DNA from 4 places in the Nocardioides sp. dk884 genome. Region 2 is predicted to be linked to each of the others. Evidence: predicted binding sites of a transcription regulator. Region 2 holds the regulator's gene; each other region holds the start of a gene.
What was found. Region 2 encodes LexA, which represses DNA repair genes until DNA is damaged. Its sites were predicted from a motif close to TCGAACANNTGTTCGA; they were not measured.
Positions count from the first base shown of each region.

Region 1 (7,206 bases), 1.2 Mb from region 2:
TGGCGGTCCCGGCCCGCAGCGGGGCCGGGTCGGGTCGGGCGGAGCCACATGTGGGGGAGGTCACGCCTACAGTGCTCCCCGTGTCCGAGACCGACGTGATGATCCGTGCCCGGGGCCTGCGCAAGTCCTTCGGCGACTTCGAGGCGGTGCGCGGCGTGGACGTCGACGTGCGCCGGGGCGAGGCGTTCGGCTTCCTCGGGCCGAACGGCGCCGGGAAGTCCTCCACGATGCGGATGATCGCCGCGGTGTCCCCGGTGAGCGGGGGAGAGCTGCGCATCCTCGGCCTCGACCCCGCCACCCATGGCCCGGCGATCCGCGCGCGGCTCGGGGTCTGCCCCCAGGAGGACACGCTCGACACCGAGCTCAACGTGCGCGAGAACCTCTACATCTACGGCCGCTACTTCGGGCTGCCCAAGGCCGAGGTGCGCGAGCGGGTCGAGGAGCTGCTCGAGTTCGTGCAGCTCACCGACAAGGCCGATGCCCTGGTCGACGACCTGTCCGGCGGCATGAAGCGGCGCCTGACGATCGCCCGCTCACTGGTGAACAGCCCCGACCTGCTGCTGCTCGACGAGCCGACCACCGGCCTGGACCCGCAGGCACGCCACGTGCTGTGGGACCGGCTGTTCCGGCTCAAGCAGGCGGGGGTGACGCTGGTGATCACCACGCACTACATGGACGAGGCCGAGCAGCTCTGCGACCGGCTGGTGGTGATGGACAAGGGGGTGATCGTGGCCCAGGACTCCCCGCTGGCGCTGATCCGCACCTACTCCAGCCGCGAGGTCGCCGAGCTGCGCTTCGGCGTCGCCGACGCGGGCCAGACCCACGACGCGCTGGCCGAGAAGGTCGCCGACCTGGGCGAGCGGGTCGAGGTGCTTCCCGACCGGCTGCTGGTCTACAGCGACGACGGCGAGGAGGTCGTCGCCAAGGTCCACGAGCGCGGCCTGCGCCCGGTGGCCACCCTGGTCCGTCGCTCCAGCCTCGAGGACGTGTTCCTGCGCCTCACCGGCCGCACCCTGGTGGACTGATGAGCGGCGGTGACCTCACCCTCGGCGAGGGCGTCCGTCGGCAGGTGGACTACTGGCTGGTCGTGGTCCGGCGCACCTGGAAGGGCTCGGTGGTCTCCTCCTTCCTCTCCCCGCTCCTCTACGTCGTGGCGATGGGCGTCGTGCTCGGCGGCTTCATCGAGGGCGACCCCGACACCCTCGAGGGCGCGGACTCCTACCTCGCCTTCGTGGTCCCCGGCCTGATCGCCGCCCACGCCATGCAGACGGCGGTCAGCGAGACCACCTACCCGGTGATGGGCATGATCAAGTGGCAGAAGGTCTACGACTCGATGCTCGCCACCCCGCTGCAGGTCCACCACGTGGTGGCCGCCCATCTCGGCTTCGTCGCGGTGCGCCTGGCCGTCACGTGCGCGGTCTACAACCTCGTGATGGCGCCGTTCGGGGTGTTCGCCACCTGGTGGGGCGCGGTCCTGGCGTTCCTCGCCCAGGTGCTGGTCGGCATGTGCTTCGCGACCCTCGTCTACGGCGTGAGCGCGCGGCTGCGCAGCGAGGAGGGCTTCGGGGTGATGTTCCGTCTCGGCGTCTTCCCGCTGTTCCTGTTCTCCGGCGCGTTCTTCCCGGTCGCCAACCTCGGCGACGTCGGCGCCTGGGTCGCCCGGCTCACCCCGCTGTGGCAGGGCGTGAGCCTGTCGCGGATGTTCGCCCTCGACCACGTCACCTGGTGGCTGGCGGGGGTCAACGTGCTGGTGCTCGTGGCGCTCTGCGTCCTGGGCTGGTTCTGGTCGGTGTCCGGGCTGCGACGACGGATGGTCTCGTGAGCACGCTCGGCGGGGCGCGCCCCGAGCCCGCCCCGCTCGGGCCGGTGCAGGCGGTCGGGGTGCTCGTCCTGCGCAACTACCTGACCTACAAGAAGGCCTGGAAGCTCTACCTCACCGGCTTCCTCGAGCCGTTCCTCTACCTGCTCTCGATCGGCATCGGCGTGGGCCAGCTGATCGACACCTTCGAGTTCAACGGCGAGCCGATCCCGTACGCCGAGTTCGTCGCGCCGGCGATGCTCGCCGTCTCGGCGATGAACGGCGCGCTGATGGACTCGACGTTCAACGTGTTCTTCAAGCTGCGCTACCAGAAGCTCTACGACCAGATGCTGGCCACGCCGCTGACCAGCGCCGACATCGCGCGCGGTGAGATCACCTGGGGCCAGCTGCGCGGCGCCAGCTACTCCGCGGCGTTCCTCCTCGTGATGACGGGGATGGGGCTGGTGCACTCCTGGTGGGCCCTGCTGGCGCTGCCGGCCACGCTGCTGATCGGCTTCGCCTTCAGCGCGGTGTGCATGGCGTTCACGACCTACCTCACCTCCTGGCAGGACTTCGAGAAGATCACCCTGGTGCAGCTGCCGCTGTTCTTGTTCTCCGCGACCTTCTTCCCGATCACCGCGCTCGACCCGTGGGCGCGCTGGCTCGTCGAGGCGACCCCGCTCTACCGCGGGGTCGTGCTGTGCCGCGAGCTGGTCACCGGCTCGGTGACCTCCGCCTCCGTGGTCTCGGTCGTCTACCTGCTGGTGATGGGCCTGGCCGGCCTCCTCGTCGTACGCCGCCGCCTGGACCGGCTGCTGCTGCCGTGAGCCCGACGCACCCGGGTCTGGGGGAGCGCACGGGGGCTGTTCTACGGTGAACCCATGAGGCACACGGAGTTCTGGGCGCGCATGGAGCAGGCCCTCGGGGCCGGCTACTGCCGGGTGTGGGCCGATCAGTTCGTGATGGCCGAGCTCGGCGGACGCACGGCCAGCGAGGCGCTCGCCGCCGGCGAGTCGCCCAAGCAGGTCTGGGCCGCGGTGTGGCAGGCGCTCGAGCTGCCCGCCCGCGAGCGCTGAGAGGCACCCCGGCCCGCGGCCGATCGCGACACGCCGCACCACCCTGTCGATCTCGAACAGACGTTCGGGCTAGGGTGTGTGCACAGGTACGACGCCGGGCGAGGTCGTCCACAGTCGCGACGAGCTGATCAGGCTTTGTCGGTGGCTCGCTCTAGCGTCGAAGACGTACCTGACACACCGACGAATTAGATGGGGATTGACATGGCTGGTGGAGACCGCGAGAAGGCCCTGGATGCCGCGCTCGCCAATATCGAGAAGTCCTTCGGCAAGGGCTCGGTCATGCGCCTGGGCGATGAGACGCGTGCGCCGCTCGAGGTGATCCCCACCGGGTCGATCGCCCTCGACGTCGCCCTCGGCCTCGGCGGCCTGCCCCGCGGGCGCGTGGTCGAGATCTACGGCCCGGAGTCGTCAGGTAAGACCACCGTCGCCCTGCACGCCGTGGCCAGTGCGCAGGCCGCGGGCGGCATCGTCGCCTTCATCGACGCCGAGCACGCGCTCGACCCCGACTACGCCAAGGCCCTCGGCGTCGACACCGACGCCCTGCTGGTCTCCCAGCCGGACTCCGGTGAGCAGGCCCTGGAGATCGCCGACATGCTGGTCCGCTCCGGTGCGCTCTCGCTCATCGTCATCGACTCGGTGGCCGCGCTCGTGCCGCGCGCCGAGATCGAGGGCGAGATGGGCGACAGTCACGTCGGTCTGCAGGCCCGCCTGATGTCGCAGGCGCTGCGCAAGATGACCGGTGCGCTCAACAACTCCGGCACCACCGCGATCTTCATCAACCAGCTGCGCGAGAAGATCGGCGTGATGTTCGGCTCGCCCGAGACCACCACCGGTGGTCGCGCGCTGAAGTTCTACTCCTCGGTGCGCCTCGACGTGCGCCGCATCGAGACGCTGAAGAACGGCACCGACATGGTCGGCAACCGCACCCGCGTCAAGGTGGTCAAGAACAAGGTCGCCCCGCCGTTCAAGCAGGCCGAGTTCGACATCATGTACGGCAAGGGCATCAGCCGCGAGGGCGGCCTGATCGACGTCGGTGTCGAGGCGGGCCTGGTCCGCAAGGCCGGCGCCTGGTACACCTACGACGGCGACCAGCTCGGCCAGGGCAAGGAGAACTCCCGCAAGTTCCTCCAGGACAACCCCGACCTGGCCAACGAGCTCGAGAAGCGCATCCTCGAGAAGCTCGGCGTCATCCCGAGCGTCGAGGCCGAGGCGCCCGTGGCGGCCGAGCCGGTCGGCGTCGACGACTTCTGAGGGAGCCCCACGTGAGGGAGGACCGGCCACCGCCGTCGTGGCTCGGTGACGTCTCGGCGGGTGTGGACGCATGGACCCAGCGTGCGTCCGCTCCGCCGTCGGCACCGGCCGGCGACCCTGGCGACACCGGCGCAGAGGAGCGCCCTGCCGGTCGCCGGGGTGGCGCGCGCGGCACCCGTCGTACGACGGGAGGCCGGGGCCGGCGTACGCGCCAGGCGCCGCCCCCCGATGACGTCGCCGCCCTCGGACCGCCCGCCGACCCGGAGGCCGTCGCGCGCAAGATCCTGCTCGACCAGCTGACCGGTCAGGCGCGCAGCCGCAAGGAGCTCGCCGACAAGCTCGCCGGCAAGGACGTACCGCCCGAGATCGCCACCCAGCTGCTCGACCGCTTCGAGGAGGTCGGGCTGGTCGACGACGAGGCGTTCGCGCGCGCTTGGATCGCCAGCCGGCAGCCCGGCAAGGGCCTGGCCCGCCGGGCACTGGCCCAGGAGCTGCGCCGCAAGGGCATCGACGACGAGGTCGCCCGCGACGCGCTCGACGAGATCGACCCCGCCGACGAGGAGGAGGCGGCCCGCCGCCTGGTCCGCAAGAAGCTCCGCTCGCTGTCGCGCGTCGACGACCAGACCGCGACCCGGCGCCTGGTCGGGATGCTGGCCCGCAAGGGCTACTCCTCCGGCCTGGCGTTCTCCGTGGTCCGCGACGAGCTGGCCCAGGCGGGCCGTGACGAGCCCGACATCGAGCTCGACTGAGCCAGGGTCTCTCGACATCGGTGCGCCGGGCGGGGGCAGAATGCTGCGGTGGCCGATGAAGAGCGCGAGATCCTGACCTACGAGCTGTTCGGCGTGGCCGTTCGCGACCTGGCCCAGCAGGTCGTCGACTCCGGCTACCAGCCCGACCTGGTGCTCGCCATCGCCCGCGGGGGACTCGGCCTCGGCATGGGTCTGGGCTACGCGCTGGACGTGAAGAACCTGTCAGCGGTCAACGTGGAGTTCTACACCGGCGTCGACCAGCGCCTCGAGGTGCCGATGATGCTGCCGCCGACCCCGGCGGCGGTCGACCTGTCCGGGCTGCGGGTCCTGGTCGCCGACGACGTCGCCGACAGCGGACGCACCCTCCAGGTGGTGCGCGAGTTCTGCGGCGACCACGTCGCCGAGGCCCGCACCGCGGTCATCTACGAGAAGCCGTGGTCGGTCGTGAAGCCCGACTACGCCTGGCGCCGCACCGAGAAGTGGATCAACTTCCCCTGGTCGAGCGAGCCGCCGCTCGTCGACCGCCGCGGCGGCCTCGCCCACTGACAGCAGGCCCGCGGCCCGACCTCGGCCAGGGCGGCGGGGGTTGACACCGCCCGCGAGGATCGAGCCATGGCGATCGCGCACCCGACCCGGCTGGCGCCCGGTCCCGTGGACCTGAAGGCCTTCGACCCCGGCACGACGCCGGGCTTCGACGGGGACAAGGCCGCCGGGCAGGCCGCGCTCGAGCACCTCGGACGCGAGCTCACCGATCTGCAGGAGCGGCTCTTCGCCCACGGCCGGGTGGGCGGACGACGGCGGCTGCTGTTGGTGCTCCAGGGCATGGACACCTCCGGCAAGGGCGGCACGGTCCGCAAGACCGTCGGCCTGGTGGACCCCCAGGGGGTGCGCACCGTGTCCTTCCGGGCGCCCACCGCGGAGGAGCTCGAGCACGACTTCCTGTGGCGGGTGCGCCAGGTGCTGCCCCCGGCCGGTGACCTCGGGGTCTTCGACCGCTCCCACTACGAGGATGTGCTCGTCGCGCGGGTGCGCCGCCTGGCGGAGCCGGCGGAGATCGAGCGTCGCCTCGAGGCGATCAACGCCTTCGAGGCCGAGCTCGCCGACGGCGGCGTCACGATCGTGAAGTGTCTGCTGCACATCAGTCCGCACGAGCAGCTGACCCGGCTGCTGGCGCGGCTCGACGACCCCGCCAAGCACTGGAAGTTCAGCCCCGACGACATCGACGACCGAGCCCGGTGGGGTGAGTACCGCCTCGCCTACGAGGCCGCGCTGAGCCGCACGAACACCGAGGCCGCGCCGTGGTTCGTGGTGCCGGCCGATCGCAAGTGGTATCGGAACCTGGCGGTGGCGCAGATCCTGCTGGCGGCGCTGCGCGAGATGGACCTCGCCTGGCCACCGGCCGACTTCGACGTGGACGCCGAACGGGCCAGGCTGCTCGGCACGGAGCCGAGCGCCTGACCCGTTCGAGGTCCTACGGTCGCTGCTGTGGATCAGTAGGTGTAGCCACGCACGATCGTCTTGGCGAACTTCTTGCTGCCACTGAAGGTGATCTTCCAGTTGAACCGGCCGCTGCGCGGGGCCGGCAGGTAGATCGTGTAGCGGCCCTTCTTGTCGGTCTTCTGGGTGCGGAAGCCCTTCCACTTCTTGCCGGACTTCTTCTGGATCGCGATCTTGACCTTGCCCTTGGGGCTGACCTTGCCCTTGAAGCCGGCGCGCTTGCCGCTGATGCCCTGGACGGTCACCTTGCGCTGAACCTTCTGCTTTTTCGAGATGCTCGACGAGGAGTAGCTCCCGGTGCCGCCGTAGACGGCACGGTAGGTGCCGTTCTGGCGGTACTTGATGGTGTCGTAGAGGTAGGCGCTGGAGGCGCTCGCGACGGTCTTCCACTTGGAGCTGCCGGCGGCCTTGAACTGGACCTGCAGGGAGCCGTCGTAGACCTGGCTGCCGGAGCTGGTGACGACCTCGATCGAGACGCCGAGAGAGTCGCCGCGGGCGGGGATCTTGCCCTGGCTGCGGGTGACGGGGTACAGCCACTGGCCGGTCGAGCTGGCGCCGACGATGCGGGTCGACTCAGCCGCGGAGGCGGGGGCGGCGGTGCTGATCACGGCGGCGGTGGGGCCGACGAGCGCGGTGGTCAGCAACGCGGCGAGGAATGGGCGAATGCGCACGGGATCGTCCTGTTCTTCGTGGAGGTGAGGGAGGGGCCCCGAGGCCCGCTGGCATTACCTTCCCCACTGATGCGCTGCTCACACCGACTGCCTGTGCGATGAGTCTCACTGACCCCGGCGCGTGTCGTACGCCGGGTCGCCGCCCGCGATCCGATCAGTAGGGT
Region 1 covers NZ_CP045649.1:2,444,840-2,452,045, reverse strand. The annotation lists gene GFH29_RS11905 (ABC transporter ATP-binding protein) at 99-1,025, shown strand; gene GFH29_RS11900 (ABC transporter permease) at 1,025-1,822, shown strand; gene GFH29_RS11895 (ABC transporter permease) at 1,819-2,625, shown strand; gene GFH29_RS11890 (DUF3046 domain-containing protein) at 2,680-2,874, shown strand; gene recA (recombinase RecA) at 3,064-4,125, shown strand; gene GFH29_RS11880 (regulatory protein RecX) at 4,137-4,874, shown strand; gene GFH29_RS11875 (phosphoribosyltransferase) at 4,923-5,420, shown strand; gene GFH29_RS11870 (PPK2 family polyphosphate kinase) at 5,487-6,332, shown strand; gene GFH29_RS11865 (hypothetical protein) at 6,365-7,042, opposite strand.
Region 1: a site for LexA is predicted at 2,927-2,942, ahead of recA (recombinase RecA). Genes of this name have one in related genera too.

Region 2 (7,206 bases):
CACGTGGCAGGAGCCGGCGGGGCGCATCTTGGTGCCGCAGGTGAAGCAGAGCGGGGAGTCGACCGCGGAGCCGGTGATCTTCTCCATGAGCTCGGCCGAGGTGTGGGCGTCGGCCGGGGCCGGCTTCGCCAGCGGGACGACCGGGGTGGTCGCGGCGGGCGCGTCCTCGATGAGCTCGGCGGCGGCGCCGGTCTCCTCCACCGACTCATACGAGCCGGTCTCGAGGTGGCGCTGACGCTCGTCGGCGGAGTAGATGCCCAGCGCAGCGCGCTGCTCGAAGGGCAAGTAGTCCAGGGCCAGGCGACGGAAGATGTAGTCCATGATCGACTGCGACATCCGCACGTCCGGGTCGTCGGTGAGGCCGGCGGGCTCGAAGCGCAGGTTGGTGAACTTCGAGACGTAGGTCTCCAGCGGGACGCCGTACTGCAGGCCGATCGAGACGGCGATCGAGAACGCGTCCATCACGCCCGACAGGGTCGAGCCCTGCTTGCCGAGCTTGAGGAAGACCTCGCCGAGCTCGCCGTCGTCGTGCGCACCGGAGGTCATGTAACCCTCGGCGCCGCCGACGGTGAACGACGTGGTGCGCGAGACGCGCGACTTGGGCAGGCGCTTGCGGGTCGGGGCGTAGACGACCTTCTCGACGACCTTGGTCTCGACCTCGGCCGGCTTGGCCTCGGTGCCCTTGTTCTCACCCTTGCCGCCGGACAGCGGCTGGCCGACCTTGCAGTTGTCGCGGTAGATCGCGGTGGCCTTGAGGCCGAGCTTCCAGGACTGCATGTAGACGTCCTCGATCTCCTCCACGGTCGCCGTCTCCGGCAGGTTGACCGTCTTGGAGATCGCGCCGGACAGGAACGGCTGAGCCGCCGCCATCATCCGCACGTGGCCCATGGCCTTGAGGGCGCGGGCGCCCATCGCGCAGTCGAAGACCTCGTAGTGCTCGGTCTTGAGGCCGGGGGCGTCGATGACGTGGCCGTGCTCGGCGATGTACTCGACGATCGCCTCGATCTGCTCGGGCTGGTAGCCGAGCTTCTTGAGCGCGCGCGGCACCGTCTGGTTGACGATCTGCATCGAGCCGCCGCCGACGAGCTTCTTGAACTTGACCAGCGAGAAGTCCGGCTCGATGCCGGTGGTGTCGCAGTCCATCATGAAGCCGATGGTGCCGGTGGGCGCGAGCACCGAGGCCTGCGCGTTGCGGAAGCCGTTGGTCTCCCCCAGCGCGATGACGTCGGCCCAGGCCTGGGTGGCGAGCGTGTGGACCTGCTCGTCGGCGACGTGCAGCGGACGCACGGTGTCGTTGGCCGCCTGGTGCTTGCGCATGACCCGCTTGTGGGCCTCGGCGTTGCGGGCGTAGCCGGCGTACGGGCCGACGATCGCGGCGAGCTCGGCGGAGCGCTTGTAGGAGGTGCCGGTCATCAGCGAGGTGATGGTCGCGGCCATCGCACGACCGCCGTCGGAGTCGTAGCCCAGACCCATCGCCATCAGCAGCGCGCCGAGGTTGGCGTAGCCGATGCCGAGCTGGCGGTAGTCGCGGGTGGTCTCACCGATCGACTCGGTCGGGAAGTCGGCGAAGCAGATGGAGATGTCCATCGCGGTGATGATGAACTCCACGGCCTTCGCGAAGACCTCGCCGTCGAAGGTGTCGTCGTCCTTGAGGAACTTCAGCAGGTTCAGCGAGGCGAGGTTGCACGAGGAGTTGTCGAGCGACATGTACTCCGAGCACGGGTTGGATGCGGTGATCCGCCCGGTCTCGGGGTTGGTGTGCCAGTCGTTGATCGTGTCGTCGTACTGCAGACCCGGGTCGGCGCACTCCCAGGCGGCCTTGGAGATCTTGCGGAACAGCTCACGGGCGTCGACGCGCTCGATGATCTCGCCGGTGGTGCGCGAGCGCAGACCGAAGTCGGTGCCCTCCTCCACGGCGCGCATGAACTCATCGGAGACACGGACCGAGTTGTTGGCGTTCTGGTACTGGACCGAGGTGATGTCCTTGCCGCCGAGGTCCATGTCGAACCCGGCGTCGCGCAGCGCGCGGATCTTGTCCTCCTCGCGCGCCTTGGTCTCGACGAACTCCTCGATGTCGGGGTGGTCCACGTCCAGCACGACCATCTTGGCGGCGCGACGGGTGGCGCCACCGGACTTGATCGTGCCGGCGGAGGCGTCGGCACCGCGCATGAAGGAGACCGGACCGGAGGCGGTGCCACCGGAGGAGCGCAGCAGCTCCTTGGAGGAGCGGATGCGGGAGATGTTGAGGCCGGCACCGGAGCCGCCCTTGAAGATGAACCCCTCCTCCTTGTACCAGTTCAGGATCGAGTCCATGGAGTCGTCGACGGAGAGGATGAAGCAGGCGGAGACCTGCTGGGGCGACTCGGTGCCGACGTTGAACCAGACGGGGCTGTTGAAGGAGAAGTACTGGTGCACGAGCAGCCAGGTGAGCTCGTGCTCGAAGACCTCGGCGTCCGCCGCGCTGGCGAAGTAGCCGTTCTCGAGGCCGGCCTTGGTGTAGGTGTGCACCACCCGGTCGATGAGCTGCTTGAGACCGTTCTCGCGGGAGTCGGTGCCGACGGCGCCACGGAAGTACTTGGTGGTCACGATGGTCGAGGCGTTGACCGACCAGAAGTCGGGGAACTCGACGTCGCGCTGCTCGAAGACGGTCTCACCGGTGCGCCAGTTGGTCTGGACGACGTCGCGACGCTCCCAGTTGATCTCGTCGTAGGGGTGCACCCCCGCGGTGCTGAACACCCGCTCGACCTTCAGGCCCTTCTTCGCGGCCTTGCGCCCCCTGGTTGCGCTGGTGACCGTCTCCGTCATGCCCGTCTCCTCTGATGCGTCGTGGCTCGTGCTGCTGGTGGTGGTGCTCATGCTGTGGTGGTGCTCCGGTCGGTGCTCTCACTGTCGATGGTCTCTCCGAGCACCGACAGTGGCGGGGGAAGCTGGTGGAAGGCCCGGTGCGCAGCTTCCCCACTACGCACCGGGCTGTTCGAGAGGTCAGCCCGATGCGGCGGGCTGGCCGGGACTCCGCTCGGCGCGGAGCGTGGCGATCTCGGCGGCGAAGTCGTCCGCCGACTCGAAGGCGCGATAGACGCTGGCGAAGCGCAGGTAGGCCACCTCGTCGAGCTCGCGCAGCGGGCCGAGGATCGCCAGGCCCACCTCGTGGGCCGGGATCTCCGCCTGACCGGCGAGCCGCAGGGCGTCCTCGACCGCCTGACCGAGGCAGGCGAGCTGGTCCTCGCTCACGGGCCGGCCCTTGCAGGCCTTGCGCACCCCGGACACCGCCTTCTCCCGGGTGAACGGCTCGCTCGCGCCGGAGCGCTTGAGGACCATCAGCTGCATGAGCTCGACGGTCGAGAACCGCTTGGCGCAGGACCCGCAGGTGCGGCGTCGCCGGATCGAGCCCCCGTCGTCCGCGACCCGGGAGTCGATCACCCGGGTGTCGGTGTTCCGGCAGTAGGGACAGTGCATCCGGGGCTCCTCTCAGGCGCGCCACAACAGCCCGGGGCGGAAGTGCCTCAGGGTGTGGATAACGGGGGGTCTGCTGTGTAGAACTCACTCACATCTGTGAGTCTTGCGCCGCTGAGCTGTGCACTAGATGTGGATAACTACAGCGCTGTAAGTACTAGATGTAGGGGTAACCGTACGCGTGCGGCGGATCCTCTGCAAGCCCGCGCGACACGATCGAGGCCCCCGGTACGGACCGCCTTCGAAACCGCAGGTCAGAGCCCTGCCAGCCTTCGCCGGACGCCGGCGCGACACCGCAAGCGGCACGGATCAGGCGCGAATCGGACGCCGCACGGACGTGGCTCAAAAGGGGCGGGGTCGACGTGCGGGTCGCCGAGCGCCCGGGCGCGCGATCAGCGACAATGACCCCGTGGCAAGCAAGGGCAAGCGGGCGGGTTCGAGGCGGGGCACCAAGAAGACTCCGACGGTGCAGCCACGCCTGCTCGCCCTGGCCGGAGGCGTGACGCTGGCCGTCATCGCCTGGGGATACCTCGTCTACGCCGCGATCGACTTCGGTGCCAGCGCGCGCGGCGGCGACTCCGGAGGCTGGTGGCTCCTGGCGCTCGCCTCGACCGGCGCCGTGGCCTGCCTGTTTGTGGCCCTCATGCTCATCGCACGCCTGCTGCGCGAGCTCTGCCTCACCTCCGGCCCCTCCTCGTCGCCCGATCCCGCAGCCGCCCCGACGCAGGACCCCGTCGCCGCGAGCACCCCGGCGACACGCACGACGGTGCCAGGCGGACGACGCGCGGCCCGCTGAACGACCTCGACCTCGAGGAACGACCAGGGGGCGGAGCCATCAGGCTCCGCCCCCTGTCTTCCCCTGCTCGCCGGTCGGGGTCGAGGCGACCGGCGATGTCTGGCGTGCCTCAGCTGGTGGGCACCGCGAGGCGCTGACCGGCGACGAGCATCGTGGAGTCGAGGGCGTTGAGCCGCTCGATGTGGCGCATCTCCTCGCGCACGTCACCGTCGTCGCTGAGCTCGGCGGCGATGTCCCACAGGGTCTGACCGGTGCCGACCGTGATGATCTCCGTGGGCTCCGCCGAGCCCCTCTCCGCCGTCGCCATCGAGCCGCCGGCGAGGGCGAACCCGACGCCCAGCAGGACCGCCACGCAGAACAGGAAGACCACCACGCGGCCTCGGCGGGTCAGCCGCACGGACCGGCCGGTCGCCGGACGAGAGGTGATGATCATGGTCGTGGGGTTCAGCGTGCTCATCGTGGCTCCTGGGGAAGTGGTGTCAGCCTCGGATCGCGGCGTCGAGAAGATGTCTAACGCCCGCCACCGACAGTCCCGCCGAAACGGGACCGGATCGACGTTCGACCAGACGTTCGATCGAACACATGTACGACGCTAGAGCAGGTGTTCGAGGAACGCAAGCATCTGGGCGAACGAATGTTCGACGCATCGCCCGTCTCGGCCGCGCAGGCAGGCCCGCGACACGCACTTCGAACAGATGTTTGAACTCTGGGGGTGGATGTCGCTACGGTGGCCCTCACGCCACCGGACCCGGGACGACGCCCGATCCGCCGGAGGCGCGGACAACCCGGACGACGACCCGAGGGAAGGCACAGATGGCCAAGAAGAAGAGCGACGGGGTCGCTGAGCTCCCCGACGGTCCTGCTGACGCGACCGGACTCACCCCGCGCCAGGTGCGGGTGCTCACCCACATCACCGACTGCATCGAGAAGCGCGGCTACCCGCCGAGCATGCGCGAGATCGGTCAGGCCGTCGGCCTGACCAGCTCCTCGAGCGTGGCGCACCAGCTGAAGGTCCTCGAGCAGAAGGGCTTCATCAAGCGCGACCCGCACCGTCCGCGTGCCCTGGAGGTGTTCCTGCCCGAGGTGATGGCCGCCCGCAAGGCCATGTCCTCGGGCGAGGGCTCCTCGGTTGACGAGACCGGCATCGGCGACAGCGTGCCGGCCCCCTCCTACGTGCCGGTGGTGGGCCGTATCGCCGCAGGCGGGCCGATCCTCGCCGAGGAGCGGGTCGAGGACGTCTTCCCGCTCCCACGTCAGCTGGTCGGTGACGGACAGCTGTTCCTGCTCGAGGTCTCCGGTGACTCGATGATCGACGCGGCGGTGTGCAACGGCGACTACGTGGTGATCCGCCAGCAGCAGACCGCCAACAACGGCGACATGGTGGCCGCTCTGATCGAGGGCGAGGCCACCGTGAAGACCTTCCAGCGCAAGGACGGCAAGGTCTGGCTGCTCCCCCACAACGACGCCTACGAGCCCATCGACGGCACCCACGCCTCGATCCTGGGCAAGGTCACCGCGGTCCTGCGCCGGGTCTGAGGTCCCTCGCGCCGGGTCCGTGGCGAGTCCGAGCCGGGCCGGCACGGGGTGACAGGATCACCTCGTGCCAGCCCCTCGCGCCGCCCGGCGGCGCCCGTCCTCGCCCGGCCCCTGCCGAGCACGCGCCCTGGGCCTTCCAGCGCTCTGCCTCGCCGTCCTCACCGCCCTCGCCCCGACCCCGGCACACGCCGATCCCGGCCCGCCTCGCTCGGCTGGCCCCTCGGCTGGCCCCGCGACCGGCTCGGCGACGACCCCGCTGAGCGTGCCCACCGAGGCGGTGCCGCTGCGCCGGGCCCGGGCCGCCCTGGCCGGGGCACGCCGCGCGCTGGCCCCCGAGTCCAGCGGCCTGCGCGCTGGCGACGCCACGATCGCCCTGCGGGACCTGGCACTCACCCTGGATGCCCTGCCGGCCGGCGAGCGCGCCGCAGCGCGACGCCTGCTCGCCCGACCCACCGACGGCCGCGCGGATCCCGCCGGTCACGGGTGGGGCCCTCGCGCCGCACCGCGGGTGCGCTGCACCGCGGTCCTCTGCGTGCACTGGGCGTCGAACCCGGCGAGCGCGGACAGCCCCGACCTCGCCGACCTCTCCGGCAACGGGGTGCCCGACCAGGTCGACCTGGTGCTGGACACCCTCGTCTCGGTGCACGCGCGCCTGCGGTCGGCGGGATACCGGGCGCCGCTCGGCGACGGCCCGCTCGGCGGTGACGCCCGCACGGACATCTACCTTGCCGACATCGGCGACCAGGGGCTGTACGGCTACTGCGCGAGCGACGCTCCTGTCCCGGTCATCGGCGCCAACGCCCGTGCGGCCTACTGCGTGCTCGACGACGACTACGACGGCACGCAGTTCCCGGGCAACACGCCGCTGGAGAACCTCCAGGTGACAGCGGCCCACGAGTACTTCCACGCCGTGCAGTTCGCCTACGACGCCACCCAGGACGCCTGGCTCATGGAGGCCACCGCCGCCTGGGTCGAGGACGAGCTGTTCGACGACGTCGACGACAACCGCCAGTACCTGCACCGCAGCCCGCTGCGCCAGCCGAGGCGTTCCCTGGACGACCGCGGCCGGGCGGACCGCGCCGACGCGCTGCGGGTCTACGGGAGCTGGATCTTCTTCCGTTGGCTCGGCGAGCGGCTGCCGACCGCGCAGGGGGGTCTGGCGACAGTGGTCCGCGACATCTGGGAGGCCGCGGACTCCACAGGGCCGCACGTCCAGGACCACTCCCTGGCCGCGATCAGCACCGTGCTGCGCGCCCGCGGGACGACCCTGCCCGCGGCGCTGGCGGGCTTCGCCGCCGACAACCTCGCCCCCGCGGCGTCGTACGACGAGGGGCGGGGCTACCCCGCGGCCCGGCCGGTCGCGGCGCTGGGCGTCGGCCGGGCCGCCGTCCGGCACCGGGTGCGCCTGGACCACCTCGCCT
Region 2 covers NZ_CP045649.1:3,596,577-3,603,782, forward strand. The annotation lists gene GFH29_RS17155 (vitamin B12-dependent ribonucleotide reductase) at 1-2,805, opposite strand, end outside; gene nrdR (transcriptional regulator NrdR) at 2,983-3,456, opposite strand; gene GFH29_RS17165 (hypothetical protein) at 3,920-4,249, shown strand; gene GFH29_RS17170 (LysM peptidoglycan-binding domain-containing protein) at 4,359-4,706, opposite strand; gene lexA (transcriptional repressor LexA) at 5,063-5,785, shown strand; gene GFH29_RS17180 (MXAN_6640 family putative metalloprotease) at 6,048-7,206, shown strand, end outside.

Region 3 (7,206 bases), 1.3 Mb from region 2:
CGGCCACGCAGCCCAGATCCGCTGCGCCTCGCGGGCCCGGACGAACGCCTCCTCGATGTCGGCCGGGCTCGACTGCGGGAGGTCGATGAGCTTCTCGCCGGTGTAGACCTCGGTCAGCGGCCATGGTGCGGCGCCCGAGGAGGGCACCCGTGCCACGAGCCCGCGCAGGAAGGCGTCGGTGAGCGAGGCCGGGCGGGTCGGGCGCAGCGGGGTCGCAGCGGCTGCGGCGTCGGTTAGCCCGGTGGCGCTGGCGGTGGCGCTGGCGATGTCCATGGCTCAGGCCTTTCCGAGGACGAGGGCGGCACCGCGCTCGCCGATCATGATCGCGGGAGCGTTGGTGTTGCCGCCGGTGATCGACGGCATGATCGAGGCGTCGGCGACCCGCAGGCCCTCGATGCCGCGGACCTTGAGGTCGGGGGTGACCACCGCGCGCTCGTCGGTGCCCATCCGCGCGGTGCCCACCCCGTGGTAGACCGAGGTGGCCCGGTTCAGGATCTCGCTGCGCAGCTGCGGGCCGCGTACGCCGTCGCCGGGATGGATCTCGCTCTTGACCGCTCCCCCGAACGCCGCGGAGCCGAAGATCTCGCGCACCATCTCGGTGCCCTCGACGAGGGTGTCGAGGTCCCGGGAGTCGGCCAGGTAGTTGGGGTCGATCAGGGGCGTCGCGGTCGGGTCCGCGGAGGCCAGGCGCAGGGTGCCCCGGCTGCGCGGATAGATCAGCGTGGTGAGCACCGTCAGCGCCGGGCGCTGGTCGACGTCGTGGCGCACCGGCGCGTCCTGGTTGGGCGAGACGTAGGCCCAGGGCAGCAGGTGCAGCTGGAGATCGGGCACGTCGGCGGCCTGGGAGGTGCGCACGAAGCCCACCGACTCGAAGACCGAGTTGGCCAGGAAGGTGCCGCCGCGAGTGAGCTCCTTGGCCAGGCCCTTGGCGAAGAACAGCGCGCTGCCGCGCAGCGTCGAGGAGGTCGCGTGGAAGGTCAGCGCGTGGAACATGTGGTCGTGCAGGTTGTCGCCGACCGGGAGGTCAGCGACGCAGGTGATGCCGTGCTGCGCGAGGTGCGCGGCCGGGCCGATGCCGGAGAGCATCAGGATCTGCGGCGTGCCGATGAAGCCGGCCGAGAGGATGACCTCCTTGCCCGCGCGCACCACCCGACTGCCGCCGTCCTTGTCGCGCACCCGCACACCGACCGCGCGTCCGTTCTCGATCACGACCTTGGTCACGAGCACCCGGGTCTGCACCTCGAGGGTGCGCGGGGCGAGGTGATGGATGTAGCCGCGCGAGGCGCTGTAGCGCAGCCCGTCCGCGGCGTTCTGCTGCATCCGCCCGACGCCCTCCTGGGAGGCTCCGTTGTAGTCGTCGAGGACCTTGACGCCCAGGGTCTCGGAGGTGGCCTGGATGAACTGCAGCGTGCCCTCCTGCGGGCGCGGGTTGACCCCGACCCGGATCGGGCCGCCGGCACCGCGGTAGGCGTCGGCGCCGCCCTCGTAGTCCTCCATGCGCTGGTACGCCGCGTTGACACTGTCGGCGTCCCAGCCGGTGCAGCCCTCGGCGGCCCAGGAGTCGTAGTTGGCGCGGTTGCCGCGCACGTAGACCATCCCGTTGACCGAGCTGGAGCCGCCGAGCACCTTGCCCCGCGGGGCGGGCATCCGGCGCCCGAGGATGTGCTGCTGCGGCACCGTGTAGTAGCCCCAGTCATTGATCCGCTTGATCCGCGGCTCGGCGTGCATCGGCCCGATCATCCCGGGCTTCTTGGTGAGCAGCTGGTTGTCGCTGCGCCCGGCCTCGAGCACGATCACGCTCGCGCCGGACTGCGCCAGCCGGCCGGCCATCGCGGCACCCGCGCTGCCGGAACCGACGACGACGTAGTCGGCCTCGTTCGAGTAGGGAGTCTTGGCCATCTCAGTTACCTCGTTCGGGCCGACGGGCGGTCACATACTGACGGAATGTATGCGTGGTCACACTACGCCAACGACTGGAACGAGTTCTAGTTCTGCCCGACCTTCGGCTGTTCCGAGAATCCGTAGGTCGCGGGGGACACAATGGCGCCATGAAGCTGCTGTCCATCCAGTCCTCGGTCGCCTACGGCCACGTCGGCAACTCCGCTGCCGTCTTCCCGCTCCAGCGGCTCGGGCACGAGGTGTGGGCGGTCAACACCGTGCACTTCTCCAACCACACCGGGTACGGCGCGTGGCGCGGCCCGATGCTCCCGGCCTCCGATGTGCGCGACGTCGTGATCGGCGTGGAGGAGCGCGGCGCGTTCCCCGACGTCGACGCGATCCTGTCCGGCTACCAGGGCGGCGAGGACATCGGCGAGGTGATCATCGACGCCGTGGCGCGGGTCAAGGCGGCCAACCCGGCGGCGACGTACACCTGCGACCCGGTGATGGGCAACGCCCGCTCGGGCTGCTTCGTGAACCCCGCGATCCCAGTCCTGCTGCGCGAGAAGGTCGTGCCGGTCGCCGACATCATCACGCCCAACCAGTTCGAGCTCGGCTACCTCACCGACACCGAGCCGCGCACCCTCGACGACATCCTGGCCTCGGCCGACGCGGCCCGGGCGATGGGCCCGAGCACGGTGCTGATCACCAGCGTCGAGCGGTCCGACCGTCCCGAGGACACCATCGAGATGATGGTGGTCAACGGCGACGGCGCCTGGCTGGTGCGCACGCCGTACCTCCCGATGAAGGCCAACGGCTCCGGCGACATCACCTCGGCGCTCTTCACCGCCCACCTGCACACCACCGGCGACCCGGCGGTGGCCCTGGGCCGCACCGCCTCCTCGGTCTTCGGCGTGCTGCGCACGACCCTGGAGAGCGGCGAGCGCGAGCTGCAGATCGTCGCCGGCCAGGAGCACATCGCGCATCCGGCCGAGGAGTTCGAGGTCGAGCGGGTCCGCTGAGCGGACCGCTCGGATCACCCGCTCGGATCATCGAGCGGGACTGTGGAGCCGGTGACAGGGGTCGAACCCGCGACATCCTCATTACAAATGAGGCGCTCTACCAACTGAGCTACACCGGCGCGGCCCGATCCGGGCCGACGGCCATGCTAGCCAGCACGGCTCGTCGGCGCGGCGTCGGGCGCTGCTGCGTGGGACGACGGGCGCCCCGGAGCAGCCCTAGGAGAAGAAGGTGCCCCCACCGTCGACGTTGATCGTGCAGCCGGTGACATAGCCGGCGTCCGGCCCGGCGAGGAAGACCGCCGCCCGCCCGACGTCGGCCTCGGCGTCGCCGGCGCGCGGCAGCGAGAGGCGGCGCAGGACGCCCTTGAGCTCGTCGGGACGCTCGTCGTAGTGGGCCTTCGCGCCCTCGGTCAGCACGAACGGCGCCAGATTGTTCACAGTGATCCCGTGGCGCCCCCACTCCCGCGCCGCGACCCGAGTCAGGCCGCCCACGCCGGCCTTCGCCGCGACGTACGCGCCGTAGCCCGCGAGACCGCCCGGGTCGGAGGCGGAGCGCAGGTTGATGATGCGGCCGCCGCCCTCCTCCAGGGTCCCCTTGAGGTGCGGGAAGCAGGCGCGCATGAAGTAGTACGTCGCCTTCGGACCCGTGTCGAGCGCGAGGTCGATGTCGGCGTCGGTGGCGTCCTCGAAGCGGCTCTGGGCCGAGGCCATCGCGTTGTTGACCAGGATGTCGACGGTGCCGAAGCGCTCCACCACCTGGGCCACACTGGCGTCGACCTGCCCGGAGTCGCGGATGTCGCAGCCCAGCCCGAACGCCGGCGCATGCTGCTCCAGCTCCGCCGCCATCGCCTCGGCGCCTGCGGCGTCGAGGTCCAGGACCGCGACCCGGGCCCCCTCCTTGGCGAACGCCCGCGCGATCCCCGCACCCACGCCACGCGCGGCGCCGGTCACCAGCGCGACCTTGCCGTCCAGCACTCCCATACCTGCTCCCTCGCTCGTCTGTCCTGTGCTCAGCTCATGAACCCGTCGATCGCCAGCACCTCACCCGTGACGAATCGGGCCTGCGGCGAGGACAGGTAGCGGATCGACTCCGCCACCTCCTGCGGCGAGATCGTCCCGGGGAACTGCATGTGCAGTCGCTCGGCGACCTTCGGGTCCAGGTCGGTGGGGTACGTCGAGGCCACCTGGGCCACCATCGGAGTGTCGATGGTGCCGGGGCACACGGCGTTGACGCGGATGCGGCGCGAGGCCAGCTCGAGGGCGAGGTTCTTGGTCAGCTGGACCAGCCCGCCCTTCGAGGCACCGTACGCCGCGGCGTACGGCTGCGGGACGCGACCGGCCACCGACGCCACGTTGACCACACAGCCGGGACCGACCTCCAGCAGCGGCAGCGCCGCCTGGGTCAGCAGGAACGGGCCCTTGAGGTTGACCGCCAGCACCCGGTCCAGCTCGGCCTCGTCGATCCGCTCGAAGCGGCCGAACTGCACGATGCCGGCCACGTTGGCGAGCACGTCGATACGGCCGTGCTGCCCGCACACCGCGACCGCCGCGTCGACCGCCGCCTTGCTCGAGACGTCGCACTCGACGTACGTCACGCCCTCGGGCACGGTCGCGGCGCGGTCGAGACCGAAGACGATCTCACCGGCATCACGGAACATCTCGGCGGTCGCGAACCCGACCCCGGAGGCGGCGCCGGTGACCACCACGACGCGCTGCGTCTGCTGCTCGCTGCTCATGGCGCGGACGCTAGCGCACCGCGGTGGAACAGGTTCCAGATCGCTGCCGATGATCGGGACCGAGTGCCACCCCATCGCCGGGCGCACCCCACCGGTCGAGCTCGTCGAGCCCACGGCCGAGGAACCTGAAACAGCGGTGGAGAAACCCTTGTCGTCGAACGTGCGTTCGAGCAAGATGAGGCATGGCCGACCACGAGCTCCCCGACTGCGACACCCCAGCCGCCGTGCTGGCGTTCGCGCAACGCCGCCGGGCTGCCGCCCAGCGAGGGGACGCCGCTGGTGGCGGAGTTCGCACCCATGGAGTTCGGCGCGGCGATCGGCATGTCCACCGACTCCGCGCGGTCCTTGGTCGGTGACGCGCTGGAGTTGGCGCACCGGCTGAAGCAGACCTGGAAGCTGGTCCGGGCCGGCAAGGTCCCGCTCTGGAAGGCCCGGCGGTTGGCGCAGCTGACCACCACCCTGCCGTTGGACGGCGCGGAGTTCGTGGACCGCCAGGTGGCCGGGTTCGTCGGGAAGATCAGCTGGGCCGGGATCGAGCGGCTCGTCGACCAGGCCCGCGTGATGTTCGATCCCGAGGGTGCGGAGAAGCAGCGCCGCGAGGCTGCTGACGGTCGCCGCTTCGACGTCCACACCGACGAGGCCACCCACGACGGCACCGTCCACGTCGAGGGGGTTCTCGACCTCGGCGACGCGATCGACCTGGACGCCGCGGTCCGCCAGGGCGCGGAGGAGCTCGCGGCCCTTGGCTCCACCGAGTCGTTGGACGTGCGCCGATCCATCGCTGTGGGCGAGCTCGCCCGGCGCCAGCTGGCCTTCGACCTCCGGGCCGAGGCGGGCTAGGGCGCCGCGTCGGTGGTGAAGCCCCGCCAGGCGGTCATCCACGCGCACCTCTCCCACGCGGCGATCTCCCGCGATGAGGCAGGTATCGCGCACGTCGAGGAGACCCGGTCCATCGTGTCGACCGACCAGGTCCGCGACTGGTGCAGCGGCGACGCCCAGGTGACGGTCAAGCCGGTGATCGACCTCGAGGCCCACCACCACACCGACGCCTACGCGATCCCTGACCGGCTCGCCGAGCAAACCCGTCTGGCCCAGCCGGTGTGCGCGTTCCCGTGGTGCGAACGCCCTGCGCGGCGTTGCGACACCGACCATGTGGTCGCCCACGGCACCGGCGGCCCGACGTGCAGCTGCAACCTCGCCCCGCTCTGCCGGCGCCACCATCGGGCCAAGACCCACACCGCGTGGACCTACGACAAGACCGACGCCGCGACGTACCTCTGGCGATCCCCACACGGGCTGCACCTGATCAAGGAACGCGGCACCACCCGCCTCGTCACCGCACACCCACCCGACCAGTAGCCGCTTGCGGCTACCCGGCGGGGCCGAACGAACCGCCCGCCAGCACCGGGACAATGTCGGAGACGCTCAGGGCCGCCGCCGCACTCACGTCTGCCGCGAAGCCCTTGCTCGCGAGCTCCCGTCCTCCGACGCACCTCGCCATCCGTTCCCCGAGATCGTCCTGGGCGGCTGCGAAGAGGTCCACCGCCGCTGCGGCCTCCGGGCTCATCAGGTCCCCGTGGCCCAGCCGCGCCAGCGACCAGAGGATGGCGCCCGCGCCGAGGTGGTCCTCCAGCGCGGGCCGCAACGAGTCGTCGCTGCTCCACCGCTCACCCGCAGCGATGACCGCGACCGACAGCCCCCTCTCCAGAGCCGGCGCCAGCCACTCAGCGACCGCCCCGGCGTTGCGCAAGCAGCCGGCCACCACCTCGGCCCCTGTCTCCCGCAGCGCCTCGGCGATCGTCGATCCGTTCGGCGAGGGCAGGACGAGTCGTGGCACCACCTCGCACTCGAGGAGGCCAGCGGGCGACAGCGACGGGGCCGGGATCCCACCCTCCTTCGTCGCCTCGAGCCGGCCGACCGCGAGCACGGCCGCGTTCTCCCGGGCGAACTCGGCCGCCTCGGCGTCCTTCCAGCGGTACGGATAGACGCGCATGCCGCGCTCGACAGCGATGCAGACCGAGGTGGAGAAGCTCAGGACGTCGACCACGACCGACACGTCGGCGCGCGCTGCACGTGCACCGACCGGCCCCCAGTCCATGCGGAGACCGAAGGATCCCTGCCCGAAGAGGTCCGCCATGGGCCAGACAGTAGCGAGGCCGAGGTGGTGCCCCAGGCAGGAATCGAACCTGCGACCTTTCGCTTAGGAGGCGGCTGCTCTATCCGCTGAGCTACTGGGGCCTGGTCACGGGCGCTCACGCTGAGGACCCACGACGACCGTCACATCATGTCAGGACCGGGCCGGGCCGGACGAAGCAGCCCGACCGCGTGGCGGCGCAGGTCGCGCCGGCGCTGCGCCATCGCCGCGCCGCTCCGCCGCACATCCGAGGAGTGAACCCCACCACCCGGAGCGGCGCCCTCGTCCTAGCCTCGGGCCGGGCGCGTCCGCGCCGTACGACGACCAACGGGTGCACCGAGACCGAGGACATCACTGTGGATCTGGGACTTCGCGGCAGCGCCGCGCTCGTGACCGGCGGCAACCGGGGCATCGGCCTGGCCACCGCCAGGGCTCT
Region 3 covers NZ_CP045649.1:666,134-673,339, reverse strand. The annotation lists gene GFH29_RS03255 (succinic semialdehyde dehydrogenase) at 1-273, opposite strand, end outside; gene GFH29_RS03250 (GMC family oxidoreductase) at 277-1,899, opposite strand; gene pdxY (pyridoxal kinase PdxY) at 2,049-2,900, shown strand; tRNA gene GFH29_RS03240 (tRNA-Thr) at 2,944-3,019, opposite strand; gene GFH29_RS03235 (SDR family NAD(P)-dependent oxidoreductase) at 3,117-3,881, opposite strand; gene GFH29_RS03230 (SDR family NAD(P)-dependent oxidoreductase) at 3,911-4,636, opposite strand; gene GFH29_RS03225 (DUF222 domain-containing protein) at 4,916-5,476, shown strand; gene GFH29_RS03220 (HNH endonuclease signature motif containing protein) at 5,489-5,995, shown strand; gene GFH29_RS03215 (2-phosphosulfolactate phosphatase) at 6,006-6,773, opposite strand; tRNA gene GFH29_RS03210 (tRNA-Arg) at 6,799-6,874, opposite strand; gene GFH29_RS03205 (SDR family NAD(P)-dependent oxidoreductase) at 7,127-7,206, shown strand, end outside.
Region 3: a site for LexA is predicted at 4,791-4,806, ahead of GFH29_RS03225 (DUF222 domain-containing protein). Genes of this name have one in related genera too.

Region 4 (7,206 bases), 1.4 Mb from region 2:
GCCGACGGCGACGCCCTCGTCGTCGGCCCAGGACTCCTGCACCAGCACCGAGCCGGCCCGCAGCGTGGGCTCCCCGTGGGTCACCGCCAGCTCCAGGGAGTCGATCTCCCCGGGGTCGGTCGCCGCCAGCGCGACCTGGGAGCCGTCCCGCAGCCCGGCCCCGAAGCGCTCACGGACCACCCGCCGCACCCCGGGCACCTCGCTCATCTCCTCGGCGACGTCGGGTGAGAACGGCGCCCCGAACAGCCTGCTGACCACGAAGTCGCCGACGAAGCTCTCCTCGATGGCACGGTCGACGCTCGCCTTCGCCGAGTTCCCGATGATCGCCATCGTGCAGGCCAGGGTCAGCCCGATCATCAGCGCCGAGGCGGTCGCGGTCGTACGCCGCGGATTGCGCAGCGCGTTCTGGCCCGCCAACAGCCCGACGAACCCGAAGACCCGGGCCAGGACCGCCCGGGCCAGGTCCAGCAGCGGGCGTCCCAGCACCGGGCTGGCGGCGCTCACCCCGAGCAGCACCGCCAGCACGCCGGCACCCAGCACCCATCCCCGGCGCGGCACGTCCAGCACGCCGTCGAGCGCGCCGAGCCCGGCCACCATCGCCAGCGCCCCCAGCGCGACCAGGGCCAGGCCGAGGGCGAAGCGGCGCCGCAGCGAGGTCTCGGGCAGCGCCACGTCGTCGCGCAGCGCCTGCACCGGCGCGATCCGGCCGGTGCGCCGGGCCGGGAAGTACGCCGCGACCACGGTGACCACGACGCCGACGGCGTACGCCGCCAGCACGGTGCGCGGGGCCAGCACCAGCTCCTGACCGCTGAGGTCGAGCCCGAAGCGGCCCACGACCGCGGCGATCCCGCGCGCCAGGAGCACCCCGAGCCCCAGGCCGAGGGTGGCGCCGACGGCACCGAGGATCAGAGCCTCGAGCAGCACCGAGCGCACCACCTGCCCCCGGCTGGCCCCCAGCGCACGCAGCAGCGCCAGCTCGCGGCTGCGCTGGGCGACCAGGATCGAGAAGGTGTTGACGATCAGGAACGAGCCGACCACCAGCGCGATGCCGGCGAAGATGAGCAGGAAGGTGGTCAGGAACGAGACCGCCTCCAGCAGGTCGCTGGCCGCCGCGTCGGCGGCGTCCTCGCCGGTGACGGCGTCGATCCCGGAGGGCAGCACCTCGTCCGCCTGCTCGGCGAGCTCCTGCTGGGAGACCCCGTCTCGGGCGGTCACCCACACCTCGGTGTAGGCGTCCTGGCCGTCGAGGAAGAGCTGCTGGGCGGTGCGGGTGTCGAACAGCGCGAGCGTGGCGCCGCTGAGCGAGCCGCCCTCGGGGAACCCGGCGATGCCGACCAGCACCGGGTCCATGGTGCTGGTCTCCCCGCCGGTGGTGATCTCCACCCGGTCACCGAGGTCGTAGCCGGCCTTCTCGGCCGTCTGCTCGTCGAGCACCACCTCGTCTTGGCCCCGGGGCTCCTCACCCTCGAGGATCTCCAGCCCCGTGAGCCCGCCGGCCGCAGGCGCGTCGTTCCAGCTGCCGCCGAGCCCGGGCGGGCCGAAGCCGCCCACGAGCTTGCCGTCGGTGCCCACGACGTACACGCCGTCCGCCTCGACCTGGCCGTCGGCCCGGGCCGCGCCGGGCAGCCCGGCCAGCCGGTCGACCACCGCGGCGGGCACCGTGTTGGTGGACAAGAAGCCGTCGGCGGTCTGGGCGCCCTCGGGCTCGACGACCACGTCGCCGACGGTCGCGTCGAAGAGCGCGGTGAAGCTGCGGTTGAGCATGTCGGAGAACATCAGGGTCCCGGCGACGAACGCCACGCCCAGCACGATCGCGAACGTGCTCATCAAGAGGCGCACCTTGCGCGCCAGCAGGCTGCGCAGCGCCGCGCGGATCACGCCGACCCGGCCAGCGCCTCGAGGACCGACTCACGGGTCGGCTGCCGCAGCTCCTCGACCACCCGGCCATCGGCGAGGAACACCACCCGGTCGGTGTACGCCGCGGCGATCGGGTCGTGGGTCACCATCACGATCGTCTGGCCGTCGTCGGCGCTGCTGCGCAGCAGCTGCAGGATCTCCGCGCCCGAGCGGGAGTCGAGGTTGCCGGTGGGCTCGTCGGCGAACACGATCGTCGGGCGGCTCACCAGCGCCCGCGCGACCGCGACGCGCTGCTGCTGGCCGCCGGACAGCTCGTTGGGCCGGTGGCTGAGCCGGTCGCGCAGCCCGACGGTGTCGATGACGTGGTCGAACCACGCGGGGTCCGGGCGCCGCCCCGCGATCGACAGCGGGAGCACGATGTTCTCCCGCGCGTCGAGGGTCGGCACCAGGTTGAAGGACTGGAAGACGAAGCCGATCGAGTCGCGGCGCAGCCGGGTGAGCGCCTTGTCGGGCAACCGGGTCAGGTCCTCCTCGCCGATCAGCACGCTGCCCGAGTCGGGACGGTCCAGCGCCGCGCAGCAGTGCATGAGCGTGGACTTCCCGGACCCGCTGGGCCCCATCACCGCGGTGAACCGACCGGCCTCGATGTCGAGGCTGACGTCGTCGAGGGCACGCACCAGCGCCTGGCCCTCGCCGTAGGTCTTGGTCAGGTGACGCACCCGCGCCGCGGCGGGAAGCTCCGAGGACGCGGTGTGGCTCATGCAGGAACCATTCCGCGTCCGGGACCGCCGCGCCACCCCCTTCTGCCGCCCGCCGCCACGCCGTACCGCCACACCTCGAACAGACGTTCGGTCCGGCGTACGCTGGGTGACATGGACTTCCAGGGATCGCTCTTCGGGGCACCTCCGGCCGGGGTGGGCTCCTTCGACGGCATCGAGCGTCGGGTGCTGGGCCGCGGCGCCTGGATCGACGTGCTCCGCTCGTGGGTGCCGGCCGCCGACGAGGTCTTCGAGACCCTCGTGCGCGACGTGCCCTGGCGTGCCGAGGAGCGTCAGATGTATGACCGGGTGGTGGCCGTGCCACGGCTGCTGCACACCTACCTCGCCGACGACCCGCTCCCCCACCCGGTGCTCGTCGAGGCGCGCGAAGCCCTCAGCGCGCACTACCTCCCCGAGCTCGGCGAGCGGTTCCGCACCGCCGGCTGCTGCTACTACCGCGACGGTCGCGACAGCGTGGCGTGGCACGGCGACAACATCGGGCGCGGACGCACCGCCGACACGATGGTCGCGATCGTCTCGCTGGGCGACCCGCGGCGTCTCGCGCTGCGGCCGCGCGGCGGGGGCGGCGGCTCGCTGTCGGTGGAGCTGGGGCACGGCGACCTGCTGGTGATGGGCGGCAGCTGCCAGCGCACCTGGGAGCACGCCGTCCCCAAGGTCGCCCACGCCGGCCCGCGGATCTCGGTGCAGTACCGCCCGCTCAACGTCTTCTAGCGCCCCTCCCGGTGCCCGCCGAGGGGTCCAGACCGGGCCGGGCTTGCCCCGGTCCGCTTGGCTGGGGCCATGAGCACCACGACCTCCTCGTCCCTGCCCGCCGCCGCGTCCGGCACCTTCGCCCTCGGCGGCGACCTGCCGGTCGTCCGTCTCGGGTACGGCGCGATGCAGCTGACCGGCCCCGGGGTCTGGGGGCCGCCGCGCGACCACGACGAGGCGGTCCGCGTCGTACGCCGGGCCGTCGAGCTCGGCGTCACCTTCATCGACACCGCCGACTCCTACGGGCCGTTCTACTCCGAGGAGATCATCCGCGAGGCGCTGGCGCCGTACCGCGACGACGTCGTGGTGGCGACCAAGGCGGGGCTGCTGCGCACCGGCCCCGACGTGTGGGTGCCGTGCGGGCGCCCGGAGTACCTGCGCCAGCAGTGCGAGACCAGCCTGCGCCGCCTCGGCACCGACCGCATCGACCTGTTCCAGCTGCACCGCATCGACCCGAGCGTCCCGCTCGAGGACCAGGTCGGCGAGCTCCGGGCGCTGCAGGAGGAGGGCAAGGTGCGCCACCTCGGCCTCTCCGAGGTCGGCATCGAGGAGCTCGAGGCCGCGCGCCGGGTGGCGCCGATCGTGTCGGTGCAGAACCTCTACAACCTCGCCCACCGCGACGCCGAGGCCCTGCTGGAGCACTGCACCGAGCAGGGCATCGCCTTCATCCCGTGGTTCCCGCTGGCGACCGGACGGCTCTCCGCCGCGGACAGCCCGCTCGCCGCGGCGGCGCGCGAGCGGGGCGCGACGCCGGCCCAGCTGGCACTGGCCTGGCTGCTGCACCGCTCGCCGGTGATGCTGCCGATCCCGGGCACCTCGCGGGTCGCGCACCTGGAGTCCAACGTGGCCGCGGCCGCCATCGAGCTGAGCGCCGAGGAGCAGGAGCAGCTGGCCGCGCTGGCCTGAGCACTCCGCACGGGATTCCTCGACCCGCTTGCTGGGCACCTGCAGGACATGACCGAGTCCAGCGACATCCCGGCTCCCGAGCAGCAGCCGGCGCCCCCGACGAGCCAGCAGCCGGTTCCGTCCCCGGACGCGACGCCCGGCAAGCGGTCCTCGAAGTCCCCAGGAACCGCCGCGGACCCGTTGCGCGGCTCCAAGACCAGCGGGGTGTGGGCAGCACTGGTCGGGATCGCGGTGCTGTTGATCCTGCTGCTGATCTTCATCGTGCAGAACACCCAGGACGTCCAGGTGACGTTCCTCGGCTGGGAGGGCCGGGCCCCGCTCGCGGTCTCCCTGCTCGCCGCCGCCGTCACCGGCATGGTGATCGCGATCGTCAGCGCCTCCCTGCGCATGCTCCAGGTGCGCCGCCGGATCAAGCGCGAACGCCGCTGACCCCTCGCCGAGTCGGCGCCAATGGTTGCCCGAGTCGGCGCCAATGGCGGAGCTGTCCACAGTCGCCTGGGGAGAACTCCGCCATTGACGCCGACTCGCCGCGCCATTGGCCCCGACTCGGCGTTCAGCCCCGGCGTTCAGCCCCGGCGTTCAGCCCCGGCGGCGGCCCAGCAGCCAGCGGAGCACGAGCAGTACGCCGAGGGCCGCGGCGACCTGCTTGCCGTACGCCTTCACCAGCGCGGGCACGACCGCGGCGCCCAGGTCGAGCGCCCCGTCGTCGATCGGCCCCTTGGCGGGCTCCGGGGTCGCCTGCCGGGTCGGCGCCGGCTCGGTCGGCGGCACCGGGGCGACCGCCCGGTCCGGGGCCGTCTCCCGTGGCGTAGCAGGCGGGACCGCGGTCGCCACAGGCTCCGGCGCCCCAGCCTCCGCCGCAGCCTCCGGCTCCGGCGAGGTCTCCGCGGGACCGGCGAGCCGCTGCTCCAGGCACGCCACGAACTGGCCCAACAGCTTGTCGGAGACGTCCTGCATCACCCCGCGACCGAACTGCGCCGGCTTGCCCGTGACCGCGAGGTCGGTGAGGACCTCCACGTCGGTGGACCCGCCCGCGTCGGACATGGTGACGGTGACCGTGGCGCCGGCGGTGCCGTTGCCCCGCTTGTCCTTGCCCTTGGCCTCGACGACGAAGCGGTGCGCGGCCTCGTCCTTCTCCACGAACGTGCCGGAGCCGTTGTAGACCAGCGCGATCGGGCCGAGCTTGACCTTCACCGAGCCGACGAAGGTGTCGCCCTCGGCCGAGGAGACCGTGGCGCCCGGGAAGCACTCGGCCACCGAGGCGATGTCGTTGAAGTGGCCCCAGGTCTCCTCGACCGAGGTGGGCACGGTGAAGCGGTGGGTGAGGTCCACGGGCTCAGGCCCCCGCCGCGCTCAGCACGGCCCGCCGGGTCAGCACCGTGGCGAGGTGGCGCCGGTAGTCGGCGTCGCCGTTGAGGTCCGAGGGCGGGTTCGCCCCGTCGGCGGCCAGCGCCGCGGCGCGGCGTACCGCCTCCTCGGTGGCGGGCTGGCCGACCAGCGCGTCCTCGACAGCCCGGGCGCGCAGCGGGGTGCTGCCCATGTTGGTCAGCCCCACCCGTGCCTCGGCGATCGTGCCGCCCTCGGCGCGCACGGTCGCGGCGACCGCGACGATCGGCCACTGGTGGGCCACGCGCACGAACTTCTCGTAGTGCGCGCCCCAGCCGGTACGACGCGGGATCCGGATCTCGGTGAGGATCTCGTCCTCGGCCAGCGCGGTCTCGAAGAGGCCGACGAAGAAGTCGTCGGCGGCGATGGTTCGCTGCCCGCCCGGTCCGACCGCGACGAAGGTGGCTCCGAGTGCCAGCACCGGGGCGCCCAGGTCACCGGCCGGATCGGCGTGGGCCAGCGCCCCGCCGAAGGTGCCGCGGTGGCGCACCTGCGCGTCGGCGAGGTGCTCGATCGCGGCCGGCACCAGGGCGGCGTGGCGCGCCATCAGCGGGTCGGCGGCGACCACCGAGTGCGGCGTCATCGCGCCGACGACGAGGTCGTCGCCGTCCTCGCGGACCCCGCGCAGCGCGTCGATCCGGCCCAGGTCGATCACCATCTCCGGGGCGTTCAGCCGCATCCGCAGCACCGGCAGCAGCGACTGGCCGCCGGCCAGCACCTTGGCGTCGTCGCCGTGCTCGGCGAGCGCGGCGACGGCCTCCTCGACGGTGGTCGGGGCGAGGTAGTCGAACTGTGCGGGGATCATGCGTCGGTCCCTCCGGTCGTGCGGTCCACGGTGCCCTCCATGCCGGTCGAGGCGTCGAAGTGCGGAGCGGCGGCACCGGTGGTGCTCCCGCCCTTGTCGGTCCCCTGGATCGCGCGCCACACGCGCTCGGGGGTGCACGGCATCGCGACGTCGTGGACGCCGAAGGGGCGCAGCGCGTCGACGACGGCGTTGACCACGGCGGGGGTCGAGGCGATGGTGCCGGCCTCGCCCACGCCCTTGGTGCCGAGGGTGTTGGTCAGCGACGGGGTGGTGGTGTGGTCGACCTCGAAGCTGATCGTGTCGGCGGCCGTCGGCAGCAGGTAGTCCACGAACGAACCGGAGACAAGCGTCCCGGACTCGTCGTACACCGCCTCCTCCCACAGCGCCTGGGCGATGCCCTGGACCAGGCCGCCGTGCACCTGGCCGGCGACGATGAGCGGGTTGATGACGTTGCCGATGTCGTCGACGCAGACGTACTTGCGCATCTGCAGCGCGCCGGTCTCGGTGTCGATCTCCATCGCGCACAGGTGGGTGCCGTGCGGGTAGTTGAAGTTCACCGGGTCGAACGTCGCGTCGGAGTCGAGGCTCGCCTCCACCCCGTCGGGCAGGTTGTGCGCGGCGAAGACCGCGCTCGCGATCTCGGTGATCCCCAGCCCCTGGTCGGTGCCGCGCACGGTGAAGCGCCCGCCGCCGTACTCCAGGTCGTCGGCCGAGGCCTCCAGC
Region 4 covers NZ_CP045649.1:707,580-714,785, reverse strand. The annotation lists gene GFH29_RS03450 (ABC transporter permease) at 1-1,878, opposite strand, end outside; gene GFH29_RS03445 (ABC transporter ATP-binding protein) at 1,875-2,618, opposite strand; gene GFH29_RS03440 (alpha-ketoglutarate-dependent dioxygenase AlkB) at 2,730-3,347, shown strand; gene GFH29_RS03435 (aldo/keto reductase) at 3,417-4,292, shown strand; gene GFH29_RS03430 (LapA family protein) at 4,341-4,721, shown strand; gene GFH29_RS03425 (SRPBCC family protein) at 4,872-5,624, opposite strand; gene GFH29_RS03420 (FAD binding domain-containing protein) at 5,629-6,483, opposite strand; gene GFH29_RS03415 (xanthine dehydrogenase family protein molybdopterin-binding subunit) at 6,480-7,206, opposite strand, start outside.
Region 4: a site for LexA is predicted at 2,694-2,709, ahead of GFH29_RS03440 (alpha-ketoglutarate-dependent dioxygenase AlkB). Genes of this name have one in related genera too.